Regions from separate parts of the Lysinibacillus sp. FSL K6-1151 genome, predicted to be linked through region 1. Evidence: a T-box and tRNA genes for the amino acid it is inferred to sense, from the RefSeq annotation. Region 1 holds a T-box; the other regions hold tRNA genes.
The links. A T-box is a leader RNA that pairs with one kind of tRNA and senses whether it is charged. The one in region 1 lies ahead of proS (proline--tRNA ligase), so its partner is inferred to be a tRNA-Pro.
Positions count from the first base shown of each region.

Region 2: it has a tRNA-Pro gene. The T-box ahead of proS (proline--tRNA ligase) is inferred to sense a tRNA for this amino acid. The anticodon was not compared.
Region 3: it has a tRNA-Pro gene. The T-box ahead of proS (proline--tRNA ligase) is inferred to sense a tRNA for this amino acid. The anticodon was not compared.

Region 1 is NZ_CP152040.1:2,332,143-2,336,937, forward strand. Features, by position in the region: gene MHI04_RS11350 (GGDEF domain-containing phosphodiesterase) at 260-1,966, shown strand; T-box leader at 2,036-2,255, shown strand; gene proS (proline--tRNA ligase) at 2,391-3,827, shown strand; gene MHI04_RS11360 (NUDIX hydrolase) at 3,855-4,283, opposite strand; gene MHI04_RS11365 (diphthine--ammonia ligase) at 4,464-4,795, shown strand, end outside.
Region 2 is NZ_CP152040.1:268,046-272,840, reverse strand. Features, by position in the region: gene MHI04_RS01300 (hypothetical protein) at 1-26, opposite strand, end outside; gene MHI04_RS01295 (nitric oxide synthase oxygenase) at 52-1,098, opposite strand; tRNA gene MHI04_RS01290 (tRNA-Glu) at 1,417-1,488, opposite strand; tRNA gene MHI04_RS01285 (tRNA-Asn) at 1,490-1,566, opposite strand; tRNA gene MHI04_RS01280 (tRNA-Ile) at 1,574-1,647, opposite strand; tRNA gene MHI04_RS01275 (tRNA-Gly) at 1,652-1,725, opposite strand; tRNA gene MHI04_RS01270 (tRNA-Phe) at 1,732-1,807, opposite strand; tRNA gene MHI04_RS01265 (tRNA-Ser) at 1,812-1,904, opposite strand; tRNA gene MHI04_RS01260 (tRNA-Ala) at 1,918-1,993, opposite strand; tRNA gene MHI04_RS01255 (tRNA-Pro) at 2,009-2,085, opposite strand; tRNA gene MHI04_RS01250 (tRNA-Arg) at 2,101-2,177, opposite strand; tRNA gene MHI04_RS01245 (tRNA-Lys) at 2,197-2,269, opposite strand; tRNA gene MHI04_RS01240 (tRNA-Gln) at 2,284-2,358, opposite strand; tRNA gene MHI04_RS01235 (tRNA-His) at 2,368-2,443, opposite strand; tRNA gene MHI04_RS01230 (tRNA-Trp) at 2,491-2,564, opposite strand; tRNA gene MHI04_RS01225 (tRNA-Tyr) at 2,569-2,652, opposite strand; tRNA gene MHI04_RS01220 (tRNA-Thr) at 2,660-2,735, opposite strand; tRNA gene MHI04_RS01215 (tRNA-Asp) at 2,745-2,820, opposite strand; tRNA gene MHI04_RS01210 (tRNA-Met) at 2,824-2,898, opposite strand; tRNA gene MHI04_RS01205 (tRNA-Val) at 2,925-3,000, opposite strand; rRNA gene rrf (5S ribosomal RNA) at 3,012-3,127, opposite strand; rRNA gene MHI04_RS01195 (23S ribosomal RNA) at 3,194-4,795, opposite strand, start outside.
Region 3 is NZ_CP152040.1:3,584,755-3,589,549, forward strand. Features, by position in the region: gene MHI04_RS17120 (diaminopropionate ammonia-lyase) at 1-1,028, opposite strand, end outside; tRNA gene MHI04_RS17125 (tRNA-Glu) at 1,289-1,360, opposite strand; tRNA gene MHI04_RS17130 (tRNA-Ser) at 1,363-1,453, opposite strand; tRNA gene MHI04_RS17135 (tRNA-Asn) at 1,463-1,539, opposite strand; tRNA gene MHI04_RS17140 (tRNA-Ile) at 1,547-1,620, opposite strand; tRNA gene MHI04_RS17145 (tRNA-Gly) at 1,622-1,695, opposite strand; tRNA gene MHI04_RS17150 (tRNA-Phe) at 1,701-1,776, opposite strand; tRNA gene MHI04_RS17155 (tRNA-Asp) at 1,834-1,909, opposite strand; tRNA gene MHI04_RS17160 (tRNA-Met) at 1,913-1,987, opposite strand; tRNA gene MHI04_RS17165 (tRNA-Ser) at 2,041-2,133, opposite strand; tRNA gene MHI04_RS17170 (tRNA-Ile) at 2,149-2,225, opposite strand; tRNA gene MHI04_RS17175 (tRNA-Met) at 2,233-2,306, opposite strand; tRNA gene MHI04_RS17180 (tRNA-Ala) at 2,334-2,409, opposite strand; tRNA gene MHI04_RS17185 (tRNA-Pro) at 2,426-2,502, opposite strand; tRNA gene MHI04_RS17190 (tRNA-Arg) at 2,510-2,586, opposite strand; tRNA gene MHI04_RS17195 (tRNA-Leu) at 2,595-2,683, opposite strand; tRNA gene MHI04_RS17200 (tRNA-Gly) at 2,689-2,763, opposite strand; tRNA gene MHI04_RS17205 (tRNA-Leu) at 2,799-2,883, opposite strand; tRNA gene MHI04_RS17210 (tRNA-Lys) at 2,901-2,976, opposite strand; tRNA gene MHI04_RS17215 (tRNA-Thr) at 2,984-3,059, opposite strand; tRNA gene MHI04_RS17220 (tRNA-Val) at 3,063-3,138, opposite strand; rRNA gene rrf (5S ribosomal RNA) at 3,149-3,264, opposite strand; gene MHI04_RS17230 (cysteine desulfurase family protein) at 3,584-4,654, opposite strand; gene nadB (L-aspartate oxidase) at 4,755-4,795, shown strand, end outside.

The DNA.
Region 1 (4,795 bases):
ACTTTCAATAGTACAAAAGTATCAAAAAACTTTACGATTAGGTAAATTTAGGGTGTTTATAACCGCTATTTTTTGGCTATTTTCTCATAAATCCTCAAATAGGGCTTTAGATGTTTTTGATATTTGGGTTGAATTAACTGCTTTTCTAAGACTATAATATAATTACATAAAAAAGGGCGATATACCACAACTTTATACCTCGCTGTAAGATAAAGCAAAAGTACCAAACCCTTCATATTTTAATGAACGGAGAATGAAAATGATGAATATCACGCCTAATAGCATTAATCAAATGAACTATAGTCTAAAAGAATTACAAGATATCTTTTCCGCCATGAATAGTTCCATCATTGTAGCGATTACCGATCGTACCGGGAAAATTACGTTTGTTAATGATCATTTTTGCAAAATTTCGAAGTATACGCGTGAAGAATTATTAGGTCAAGATCACCGTTTACTTAACTCAGGCTTCCATCCTAAATCTTTCTTTAGAGAGATGTGGAGAACAATAGGTAATGGTGATATGTGGAATGGCGAGGTGTGCAATCGTGCGAAAGATGGCAGTTTATATTGGGTAAAGACAACGATTTTCCCATTCCTTGATGAAAAGGGAAAGCCTTATCAATATATCGCCATTCGCGTCGATATTACAGCGCAAAAGGACATAAAAAAAATTACCCATATTGCCTATCACGATGAATTAACAGGACTGCCAAATCGTCGTAAACTAGAACAGCGTTTAGAAAATGAATTCCATCAATCTCGACGTACAGGAGATAAATTTGCGTTATTTTTCATTGATGTGAATCGATTCAAACACATTAACGACGGGCTTGGTCATATTATCGGCGATATGTTTTTAGTGGAAATGTCGAATCGTCTACGAAATGTTGATTATACATCTAATTCATTCTATCGCCACAATAGTGATGAATTTGTCATGATTTTAAATGACGTCAGTCGCATTGACGAAATGGCCAAAGAAATCATTAATGTCTTCAATGAAAGTTTCATCGTCGATACCTATGAATTTTATGCAAGCATCAGTATCGGCATTAGTATATTCCCAGATCATGCAAACTCTGTAGAAGAATTATTGAAAAATGCGGATATTGCCATGTATGCAGCAAAATCTACGCGTGGAAATCAGTACCGTTTATACCGTGACAATATGGATGAAGCCAACGATAAATGGCTTCTATTAGAAACAAAATTACACCAAGCATTAAAACAGGACCGCTTAGAATTACATTACCAGCCTAAAATTGATTTAAAAACAGATACGGTCATTGGCATGGAAGCCTTGCTACGCTGGTATGATCCTGAATTAGGTCATATTCCACCAGATCGTTTTATTCCATTTGCAGAAGAATGTGGGCTTATTAATGATATCGGTGTTTGGGTATTACATAAAGCCTGTGCTCAAGCTCGTTTTTGGAATGAAGCACATAATTTAACATTGCGCGTAGCCGTCAATATTTCTCCGATTCATATTAGTACAAGTAGCTTTGTGGACATGGTGTGTGAAGTCATTGCAGAAACAGGCATTGACCCACACTTATTAGAAATTGAAATTACGGAAATGAGTATGCTTGATTATACGGAAGATTTAATTGATACCATCAAGCAATTACGGGCATTGGGCATTACGATTTCATTAGACGATTTCGGGACAGGCTATTCATCGTTAAACTACTTAAAAAAATTCCCTGTGGATGTCCTTAAAATTGACCGTGCCTTTGTCCGTGACATTGTGCCTGAAAAATCAGGGATTGCGATGATTTCAGCTATGATTTCCTTAGCACATGCTTTAAATCTTCAAGTAGTTGCTGAAGGTGTCGAGGAAGAAGCTGAATTGAACGTACTTCGTGAGCATGGCTGTGAGTATGTGCAGGGTTATTATTTCAGTAAGCCATTGTCTGTAGATGATTTTACAGATTTAATCGTTAATTCTGTGACAAAATAGACCAGTTATGAATTGCTATTCCTGAATGATTTTGCTAAAGTGGGATAAAGCCAAACAGTTCAGACAATATTCAATTTGATGATGTGGCCAAGTAAGTAAGAATTGTGAGACAGAAAATATAGCAATTGCTGAGAGCTATATCACCGCTTCTTTACTGAACACCTACCACGGAGATGTTATGCAAACATAACCGAGTCGTTTTCGTTACCAAACGTGAGAGGGTTTTAAGTTCTACTTAAAGCTAAATCAAGGTGGTACCACGTCTATCCAGCACAAAGACGTCCTTATTCAGAGGACAGCTTTGTGCTTTTTTCATTCAGCTTGATAGTAACAGCTCGCTGAAACAAGCTAAACGCCCTGGTAGATGGCACTGTTTTTCTTACACCAAGGCAACAATGATTTAACAAAAATTGGAGGAGATCACATGTCAAAACAATTAGAAGATTTTTCGAAATGGTATATTGAGACTATCCAAAAAGCTGATTTAATGGATTATACACCTGTTCGTGGCTGTATTGCCTTTAAACCTGATGGCTATGAGATTTGGGAGCATATTCAAGAGGAAATGGATCGTCGCTTTAAAGAGACAGGGCATCGTAATGCCTATTTCCCAATGCTTATTCCTGAATCTTTCTTCCAAAAAGAAAAGGATCATATCGAAGGATTCTCACCTGAGCTACCTTGGGTAACAGAGGCAGCAGGGGAACAATTAGAAGAACGTCTGGCACTACGTCCAACGTCTGAAACGATGATTGGCCATCTTTACTCCAATTGGATTAAAAGCTACCGTGACCTACCCGTTTTGATTAATCAATGGGCAAACGTCTTCCGTTGGGAAAAGAAAACTCTTCCTTTTATTCGCACATCTGAATTTTTATGGCAAGAAGGACATACAGCGCACGTCGATGAAGAGGATGCTCGTCAAGAAACGATGCAAATGCTTGAAATCTATAAAGAAGTTGTAGAACAAGTACTAGCAATTCCAGTCTATGACGGACAAAAAACACCTTCTGAACGTTTTGCAGGTGCTGTCGATACGTATTCGATTGAGGCGATGATGAAAAATGGCAAGGCTGTGCAAGCTGGTACATCTCATTATTTAGGTACGAAATTTGCAGAAGCCTTTAACATTAAGTATTTAAATAAAGCAAACCAGCATGAGTATGTGCACACAACATCTTGGGGTACATCTACGCGCTTAATCGGCTCGGTAATTATGGTGCATGGTGATGAGCAGGGGCTTGTTTTACCTCCACGCATCGCGCCAACTCAAGTTGTTTTAATTCCAGTGGGACCATGGAAAAAGAACCCTCAAATTATGGAGCATCTAGATGAAATTTTTGTCGCTTTAAAAGCGAAGGGCATTCGCGTACGCCTTGACGATTCGGACCAATCACCAGGCTTTAAGTTTAATGAATGGGAGCTAAAAGGGGTGCCAGTTCGCATTGAATTAGGACCTCGTGATCTTGACAACAATCAAGCTTTACTTAAAGCCCGTGATGAAGAGGAAAAACGAACAATTGATTTAGCTACGATTATCACAGCCATTGAAGAAGAATTAACAACCATGCAAGCGCGCTTACTCGAAAAAGCACGTCAGTTCCGTGAAGCAAACACACATACAATGATTGATTCATTACCACAATTACAACAGCATATTGAAGCAGCCAAAGCAAACGGTACAATTCCTGGCTGGGTACTAGCTGGTTGGTGTGGAGAAGATGCATGCGAGGAAAAAGTGAAGGAAGAAACAAAATATACATCTCGTAATATGCCGTTTAATCCACCAACAACAAAAACAACATGTATTGGCTGTGGAAATGAAGCTAAACATACGGTTTGGTTTGCACAAGCCTATTAATAACGACTACAACAGCCTCCTATTTAATTAGGAGGCTGTTGTTATGAGGTGGTGATCGATTACATCCTTTGCTTTCGGGAAGTAGTCCAATTTTAAGCTTTCGCCATCCCTCATAGTGAGCCATCCATCTGTCTGATCTGCTAAAAAGACTGCCGTTACGCCGAATACCTCATCCCCATTAGGATATTTAAAATAGTCCTGATAACCTGATAATATCGTTAAAAACTGAAGATTGTTTGCATGCAATTCTGTCTCTTCATACAGCTCTCGTTTCGCTGTTTCTTCAAGGGTTTCCCCTGGCTCCATTACTCCTCCAGGTAATCCCCACATTTCGATATCAGCACGAAATTGAAGGAGCACTTCTTTCGTCTGATTTAAGACAATTACTGTAGAACCTACTAAAATAACAGGCATTGTCCCAACTAGTTGTCTTAATTTGATAACATAATCACTCATAGCGCCCCTCCAACATAGTTAGCCAAATTTTTATTCTACTTATGATAAAATGAAGGGGTGTTATATCTTGAAAATTTCCTGAAGAAATGGGGATATAGCGATTAAAAATGATGCTACTATCTATGACTCAATTTTTTGATAAGGATGCTAACAGACTATTTTTGACAAGGAGATAAGGGAATGACAGATACAACAGGCTGGAAACAGAATGCACAAGATCGTCCATTTATTGCCTCATTTAGTGGTGGAAAGGACAGTACTTTAGCTTTATATAAAGCATCCCAGGTAGGTCAGGCTGTAGGACTGCTTGTGATGCTAGAGGAGGAAGGGAAACGTTCGAGGTCACACGGCATGCCACCTGAGCTTATCCAGGCGCAGGCTGACTCGATCGGATTGCCTGTCTTTACGGCTGCAGCTAGTTGGGCAGACTACGAAAGTGTCTTTATGCACCTTTTAGAAAAGGCAAAACAGCAGGGGGCAGAAGTGTTAGTGACAGGTGACTTAGATATGCC
Region 2 (4,795 bases), 2.1 Mb from region 1:
ATACTCGGAATTTGCTCATTCAACATAGCGTTTCGTCCTCTCCACAATCAGTTAATAGCATGGTTTTTGATAAAAATAATTGGGTGTATGATAAATATTGACATAAGGTTTATGGAAAATATGAGTCGTTGCGGGCGAAAGTGGTGGGATTAGCCATGTCCAGTTGCCTGTAACGTCTCGTCCTGCTGATTCCTCTGCTTCTTCAAACAATTTAAACTGCTGAGCAGCTGTATGATGATCGACAATGCTCACGCCTTGTTCTTTAAAAGAATGAAGGACAGCAATATTAAGTTCCACTAATGCACGATCACGCCAAAGTGAAGCTTGCTTGGTTGTATCAAGATTAAAAACCTCCGCAATAGCTGGTAGCATATTATAACGGTCATGATCTGCTAAATTACGTGCACCGATTTCTGTCCCCATATACCAGCCATTAAAGGGTGCGGCTTGAAAATCAATGCCTGCCATTTGAAAACGCATACTTGAAATAATGGGTACAGCATACCATTTCATTCCTAATTTCTCTACATCCACTGACTCTGGATGACGAATTGGCACCTCTAAAATATATTCTACAGGAATTGTAAACAGCTGCGGAGCTCGCTCATCTACTTGTATAACAAGAGGTAACACATCGAATGGTGTCCTCTCACTTTTCCAACCTAACGATTCACATACTTTAGTAAAAACAATAGAATGTGCATCACCAATAACGCCAGCTTCCGTTTCATAGCCTGCATAACGAATTAGCTGATGATTCCATATACGCACTCTGTTCGAAGCAAATACTGTTATTGTTGGACGGATTTTTCCACTATTTGTTGCATAATCGATATGCTCCAGTAGTTTTTGAAAAATATCCTGTTCATCTAAAACGGCACGTGCATCTACTACATGCAATGATTGCCAAAACAGACGACCAATACATTTGTTACTATTACGCCACGCCACCCGTGCACCAAAAGCTAGCTCCTCTGTTGTTGGGTCGTACTCACCTGCATTCTTAATCTGTTGTAATCTATTCGCTAACCAACGTTCTGATTCATCTTGTTCTGTCTGATATAAACTTAAAAATTGCTGGATCTCCTGTATATTCATTTCGATTCCTCCACTTATCCTCATATTAGAGGAACAAAACGACAAGCACCACGAAAATAGCTATAAAAAAACATACATATTGCATATATGAAATAGTTTGTTCAAATTTATAATGAATCGAATCATGATTAGAAGATATTGTGAATGAAGAAGGAAAAGAGGTGGGCGACATCTTATAGAAAGGAGAAACAAAATATTAGTCATGTAAAAAAGCTACTGAACCATTGATAGCGGATTCGTAGCTTTCACTCTTTACTAATGTATCATTTATTGATAAAAGAAAAAGCATGTAACACAATATTTGTGCTACATGCTTGATGACCCGTACGGGATTCGAACCCGTGTTACCGCCGTGAAAGGGCGGTGTCTTAACCACTTGACCAACGGGCCGTGGCTCCGAAGGCAGGACTCGAACCTGCGACAACCTGATTAACAGTCAGGTGCTACTACCAACTGAGCTACTTCGGAATAATGATGGGCCTAAATGGACTCGAACCATCGACCTCACGCTTATCAGGCGTGCGCTCTAACCAGCTGAGCTATAGGCCCATTTTGGAGCGGGTGATGAGAATCGAACTCACGACATCAGCTTGGAAGGCTGAGGTTTTACCATTAAACTACACCCGCAAATAATGGTGGGTCAGGACGGAATCGAACCGCCGACACTTAGAGCTTCAATCTAATGCTCTACCAACTGAGCTACTGACCCAAAATGGAGGAGGTAGAGGGATTCGAACCCCCGCGCGGTGTTACCCGCCTGTCGGTTTTCAAGACCGATCCCTTCAGCCAGACTTGGGTATACCTCCAAAAATATTGAACTGGTGGAGCCTAGCGGGATCGAACCGCTGACCTCCTGCGTGCAAGGCAGGCGCTCTCCCAGCTGAGCTAAGGCCCCATTTATCATAAAAAATGGTCGGAATGACAGGATTCGAACCTACGACCCCTTGGTCCCAAACCAAGTGCTCTACCAAGCTGAGCTACATTCCGAAAACATAAATTTATTGGCGCGCCCGACAGGAGTCGAACCCATAACCTTCTGATCCGTAGTCAGACGCTCTATCCAATTGAGCTACGGGCGCAATATTCATTAAAAAACGATGAGCCATGAAGGACTCGAACCTTCGACCCTCTGATTAAAAGTCAGATGCTCTACCAACTGAGCTAATGGCTCGTAAAAAAGAAAAATGGCTGGGGTACTAGGATTCGAACCTAGGCATGACGGAATCAAAATCCGTTGCCTTACCGCTTGGCTATACCCCAATTTGAAAATGGGGCGACTGATGGGAATCGAACCCACGAATGTCGGAACCACAATCCGATGCGTTAACCACTTCGCCACAATCGCCACTATATAAATTATAACAGCTGTATATGAACGAGTACCTCAATACCTGGCAGGGGCAGTAGGAATCGAACCCACACCAAAGGTTTTGGAGACCTCTATTCTACCGTTGAACTATGCCCCTAAAATGGTGGAGGGGGACGGATTCGAACCGCCGAACCCTAAGGAGCGGATTTACAGTCCGCCGCGTTTAGCCACTTCGCTACCCCTCCAAGGGAATGGTGCCGGCGATAGGAGTCGAACCCACGACCTACTGATTACAAGTCAGTTGCTCTACCAACTGAGCTACACCGGCAAAAAAAAATGGCGGTCCCGACCGGGATCGAACCGGCGATCTCCTGCGTGACAGGCAGGCATGTTAACCGCTACACCACGGGACCATTTGGTTGCGGGGGCTGGATTTGAACCAACGACCTTCGGGTTATGAGCCCGACGAGCTACCACTGCTCCACCCCGCGATAATACTATACTGTTTTAAAAATAATGGTGGAGGATGACGGGCTCGAACCGCCGACCCTCTGCTTGTAAGGCAGATGCTCTCCCAGCTGAGCTAATCCTCCACGAAAAATAAGCGAAGCGATGTCCTACTCTCACAGGGGGAAGCCCCCAACTACCATCGGCGCTAAAGAGCTTAACTTCCGTGTTCGGTATGGGAACGGGTGTGGCCTCTTTGCCATCATCACTTCACTTATTCAGTTGAAAGAGTTGTTCTTTCAAAACTGGATAAACGGTTCATTGAATGTTTCAAACGTTTTGGTTAAGTCCTCGATCGATTAGTATTCGTCAGCTCCATGTGTCACCACACTTCCACCTCGAACCTATCTACCTCATCGTCTTTGAGGGATCTTACTTACTTGCGTAATGGGAAATCTCATCTTGAGGGGGGCTTCATGCTTAGATGCTTTCAGCACTTATCCCGTCCACACATAGCTACCCAGCGATGCCTTTGGCAAGACAACTGGTACACCAGCGGTGTGTCCATCCCGGTCCTCTCGTACTAAGGACAGCTCCTCTCAAATTTCCTACGCCCACGACGGATAGGGACCGAACTGTCTCACGACGTTCTGAACCCAGCTCGCGTACCGCTTTAATGGGCGAACAGCCCAACCCTTGGGACCGACTACAGCCCCAGGATGCGATGAGCCGACATCGAGGTGCCAAACCTCCCCGTCGATGTGGACTCTTGGGGGAGATAAGCCTGTTATCCCCGGGGTAGCTTTTATCCGTTGAGCGATGGCCCTTCCATGCGGAACCACCGGATCACTAAGCCCGTCTTTCGACCCTGCTCGACTTGTAGGTCTCGCAGTCAAGCTCCCTTGTGCCTTTACACTCTACGAATGATTTCCAACCATTCTGAGGGAACCTTTGGGCGCCTCCGTTACCTTTTAGGAGGCGACCGCCCCAGTCAAACTGTCCGCCTGACACTGTCTCCTGCCCCGCTAAGGGGCATGGGTTAGAATTTCAATACAACCAGGGTAGTATCCCACCGACGCCTCCTTCGAAGCTGGCGCTCCGAGATCTCTGGCTCCTACCTATCCTGTACAAGTTGTACCAAAATTCAATATCAGGCTACAGTAAAGCTCCACGGGGTCTTTCCGTCCTGTCGCGGGTAACCTGCATCTTCACAGGTACTATAATTTCACCGAGTCTCTCGTTGAGACAGTGCCCAGATCGTTACGCCTTTCGTGCGGGTCGGAACTTACCCGACAAGGAATTTCGCTACCTTAGGACCGTTATAGTTACGGCCGCCGTTTACTGGGGCTTCAATTCGCAGCTTCGCTTGCGCTAACCACTCCTCTTAACCTTCCAGCACCGGGCAGGCGTCAGCCCCTATACGTCACCTTACGGTTTTGCAGAGACCTGTGTTTTTGCTAAACAGTCGCCTGGGCCTATTCACTGCGGCTCTCATGCGCTTGCACGCTCAAGAGCACCCCTTCTCCCGAAGTTACGGGGTCATTTTGCCGAGTTCCTTAACGAGAGTTCTCTCGCACACCTTAGGATTCTCTCCTCGACTACCTGTGTCGGTTTGCGGTACGGGCACCTCTCACCTCGATAGAGGCTTTTCTTGGCAGTGTGAAATCAGGAACTTCGTCCATACGGACTCGCCATCACAGCTCAACGTTACAGTGTGCGGATTTGCCTACACACACGCCTTACTGCTTGGACGCGCATAACCAACAGCGCGCTTACCCTATCCTACTGCGTCCCCCCATTTCTCAAACGGTGAGGAGGTGGTACAGGAATATCAACCTGTTGTCCATCGCCTACGCCTATCGGCCTCGGCTTAGGTCCCGACTAACCCTGAGCGGACGAGCCTTCCTCAGGAAACCTTAGTCATACGGTGGACGGGATTCT
Region 3 (4,795 bases), 1.3 Mb from region 1:
CCTGATTCTCCTGCTATAATACGTGAGTCTGAAGCCAATGGATTTGCAAGAACGCGCATTCCTGTTGCTGCTATTTCTTCTTCACAGGAGATGCTTATTTTTATATGGGCTTTTAAGAGTCGCCAAGCCTGTGGATTAGGTTCACCGCAAGCAAGGCCCGCCATTATGGTTTTCATCTCTCCACCAACAGTTACATATTGCTCAGTACCTGCCTTAAAGCTCTCATAATAACAATTAGCAACATGTGGCTCAACTAACACAAATGTAATATCCTGCTCATAATATTGTTGTAAAAAAGCTACTACTGCCCCTGCAAATGACCCAACACCAGCTTGTAAAAATACATGTGTCGGAGCTTGCTGCATCTGTTCAACGATTTCATGTACAAGTGTTGTGTAGCCTTGCATAATCCATAATGGTATTTCTTCGTAGCCATCCCACATCGTATCCTGAATCAGGACCCAGCCATTTTCTTGTGCTAGCTGCGAGGTATAACGCACGGTTTCATCATAATTCATTGTCGTTATTTCAGCATAGGCTCCTTCTTTTTTAATATGCTGTAAACGTTCATCGGCACTGCCAGCTGGCATATATATTCGCGCTTGATACCCCAGTTCACGAGCCGCCCATGCCACACCACGACCATGGTTACCATCTGTTGTTGAAATAAAGGTTAAATTACCTATCTGCGCTTTTACTTCTGATGATTTTAATTGTTCAAACGATAGTTCCTCTATATTTTTCTGGAGTCTATTGGCAACATACTGCGCAATTGCATAAACTCCGCCTAATACTTTAAATGCGTTTAAGCCAAATCGATAGGATTCGTCTTTTACCAAAATTTTTTCTACACCCATCCATGAAGCAAGTGAATCAAGATGATGGAGAGGTGTCTTTTCAAATTGCTCATATGTACGTAGAAATTGCCCCACTTTCTTTACTTGTTCCAATGTAAAATATGGCAGTAAAGCTGTTCCGTCATTTGCTTTATCCAGCTGATTGTGCACCCACTTTAATTTTTCATTCATTCCTATCCCTCCTTTATCATTAGCTTAGTCCATCTAGCTTCAAAATACAAAATTATACAATACAGAACTTACATTTGTCTAAGTTCCTTGTTATGCGTTTATGATCCCCTACGGAAAAGGGAGAAAAATTTCTTAACTTCCTATATAATTAACAAGCCTTCACAGATTCGATGTTCTGTGAAGGCTTCATTTTTATAGTAACTATGTTATCAAATCAATTAAAAAGTGCAGTAGATGTAATTCATCTACTGCACTTAGTATGACCCGTACGGGATTCGAACCCGTGTTACCGCCGTGAAAGGGCGGTGTCTTAACCACTTGACCAACGGGCCAATGGCGGAGAAGGAGGGATTTGAACCCTCGCGCCGGTTACCCGACCTACACCCTTAGCAGGGGCGCCTCTTCAGCCTCTTGAGTACTTCCCCACATAAAAATGGCTCCGAAGGCAGGACTCGAACCTGCGACAACCTGATTAACAGTCAGGTGCTACTACCAACTGAGCTACTTCGGAATAATGATGGGCCTAAATGGACTCGAACCATCGACCTCACGCTTATCAGGCGTGCGCTCTAACCAGCTGAGCTATAGGCCCTTGGAGCGGGTGATGGGAATCGAACCCACGACATCAGCTTGGAAGGCTGAGGTTTTACCATTAAACTACACCCGCATAAATGGTGGGTCAGGACGGAATCGAACCGCCGACACTTAGAGCTTCAATCTAATGCTCTACCAACTGAGCTACTGACCCATTTCGTCCATGCTAAGCTTATTTTCTTTTGCTTTTCATATCTTCTTATGAAAATAATGGCGGTCCCGACCGGGATCGAACCGGCGATCTCCTGCGTGACAGGCAGGCATGTTAACCGCTACACCACGGGACCATTTGGTTGCGGGGGCCGGATTTGAACCAACGACCTTCGGGTTATGAGCCCGACGAGCTACCACTGCTCCACCCCGCGATAATTTTATACGGTTTCGAGTTTTTAAAGCACCATTTATAAAGATTTAAAACTGGAGGAGGTAGAGGGATTCGAACCCCCGCGCGGTGTTACCCGCCTGTCGGTTTTCAAGACCGATCCCTTCAGCCAGACTTGGGTATACCTCCGTTGCAATATATAAATGGTGGACCTTGCAGGACTCGAACCTGCGACCGGACGGTTATGAGCCGTCTGCTCTAACCAACTGAGCTAAAGGTCCTTTAAGATGGCGGCAGAGGGGATCGAACCCCCGACCTTACGGGTATGAACCGTACGCTCTAGCCAGCTGAGCTACGCCGCCAGGATCTTTATACTGGTTAATTTATTATGGTGGAGCCTAGCGGGATCGAACCGCTGACCTCCTGCGTGCAAGGCAGGCGCTCTCCCAGCTGAGCTAAGGCCCCATAATTTCTTTGGAAATGGTCGGGAAGACAGGATTCGAACCTGCGACCCCTTGGTCCCAAACCAAGTGCTCTACCAAGCTGAGCTACTTCCCGTTCTTTTTGGCGCGCCCGACAGGAGTCGAACCCATAACCTTCTGATCCGTAGTCAGACGCTCTATCCAATTGAGCTACGGGCGCATTAAAAATGGTGCCGAGGACCGGAATCGAACCGGTACGGTAGTCACCTACCGCAGGATTTTAAGTCCTGTGCGTCTGCCAGTTCCGCCACCCCGGCACATTTGGAGCGGAAGACGAGGTTCGAACTCGCGACCCCCACCTTGGCAAGGTGGTGTTCTACCACTGAACTACTTCCGCATGTGCATAAGTTTTTTTATCTGGCAATGAAATAATGGTGCGGGTGAAGGGAGTCGAACCCCCACGCCTTGCGGCGCTAGATCCTAAGTCTAGTGCGTCTGCCAATTCCGCCACACCCGCTTATTATTATTTAAAAATGGTGAGCCATGAAGGACTCGAACCTTCGACCCTCTGATTAAAAGTCAGATGCTCTACCAACTGAGCTAATGGCTCTAAAAAATGGTGCCGGCTATAGGAATCGAACCCACGACCTACTGATTACAAGTCAGTTGCTCTACCTGCTGAGCTAAACCGGCATATGGTGGAGGATGACGGGCTCGAACCGCCGACCCTCTGCTTGTAAGGCAGATGCTCTCCCAGCTGAGCTAATCCTCCTGGGTATTATGCCTAGCGACGTCCTACTCTCACAGGGGGAAGCCCCCAACTACCATCGGCGCTAAAGAGCTTAACTTCCGTGTTCGGTATGGGAACGGGTGTGACCTCTTTGCCATCATCACTAGACTTGCACATGGATGTGCTGGCTTCTGCGTTCTTAGCAGAAGTTTCTTTATGTATCTTGTTTTGAAGTTGTTTACCTGTCCTTCAAGACAAGAATTATTGTATAACGTTTTCTCACATTGTGCAATACTTTTTTATAAAAAAAAGAAATTATTACTTTTTGAAGTTATTTTTGCTAAGTAAGAGAAAATATTGCCCTGCAAAATATTATAACAATTGTTGTTTCAAAAGAAAACAATTATTTTATTTCACCTATTTTCTTAGCTTATAATCTATTTCTAAACAAGGAAAGGGTATAGAAAACCCTTCACTTGTTGTTTCATTAAATAGTTAAAAGCTCTTGTTTCAATCTTAGAATTTCTTCAAATGTAGTGGAAGCTCCAAAAGATAGTCTAAAAAATTGGCGTGCTGCTTCCAAAGAGTAACCCATTGATAAAATGGCTTTCGTTCCAGATTCACTATGAATATCACATGCACTACCCGTCGAAATACAGATTCCTGCCTCATTTAACTTTAAAAGAACATATTGTCCCTCTATTTTATCCATCATTACGCCACAAATAGTAGGCAATTGTTGGTTACATTCTATTAATTGGCATGTTTCAGGCAAATTGTTTTTCAAAAATCTTCTTAAAGTCTCATAATGTTGTCTTTCATATTGATAGTTTTCAATTGCTGCCGCAAAGGCTACAATTGCTGGTGTATCTAATGTGCCGCCTCTTAAACCCCTCTCATGAGTCACACCCGGTGTTAAGGCAGGTACTCGGAGCGCAGGATTCAGATAGACAGCACCACACCCCTTTGGTCCACCTATTTTATGAGCTGAGATTGTGATGGCATCTACTCCACTTGGTATAGCAAGCTTCCCAAATGATTGTACACAGTCAATATGGCTGAAAACATCAGATTTTTTAGCCATCTCTATTATTTTCTCTACAGGCTGAATAGCACCAATTTCAGAATTGACATGTTGAATTGTAATCAAAGCCGTATCTTTGCGGATTGCTTGCTGTAATTGTTCAAGGTCAATCCATCCATCCATCTGTAAAGGCAATTTTGTCACTATAAAACCCATTTTCTCAAGCGTATTCAACGCTGCATGCACAGACGTATGCTCAGCTTGAGATGAAATAATGTGTTTTCCTTTTTTAGAGGCCAGCGCTAATGACAAGATAGCCAGGATATTTCCTTCTGTCCCGCTCCCTGTAAAAATAATACCGTCACTATTTACGCCTAAAGCATTGGCTACAACCTCTCTTGATTGCTGGACAAAATAATAGGCTTGTCCTCCTAAATCATGAAGACTTGCACTATTTCCATAATACCGCTGTGCTACCTCTACATAAGCTGCAAGAGCCTCCTTCGTCATCGGTGATGTCGCAGCATAATCCATATAAATCATTGTCTTCTCCCTCTCTAGTTCATCAAGTCTTGTTTTCTTTTTTATTTTATGTAAAGATAAGTGTCAAGACAACTGTAAAGAGGGTATAACTATGGATGTAAAGGCAGATGTCCTTATAATCGGCAGTGGAAT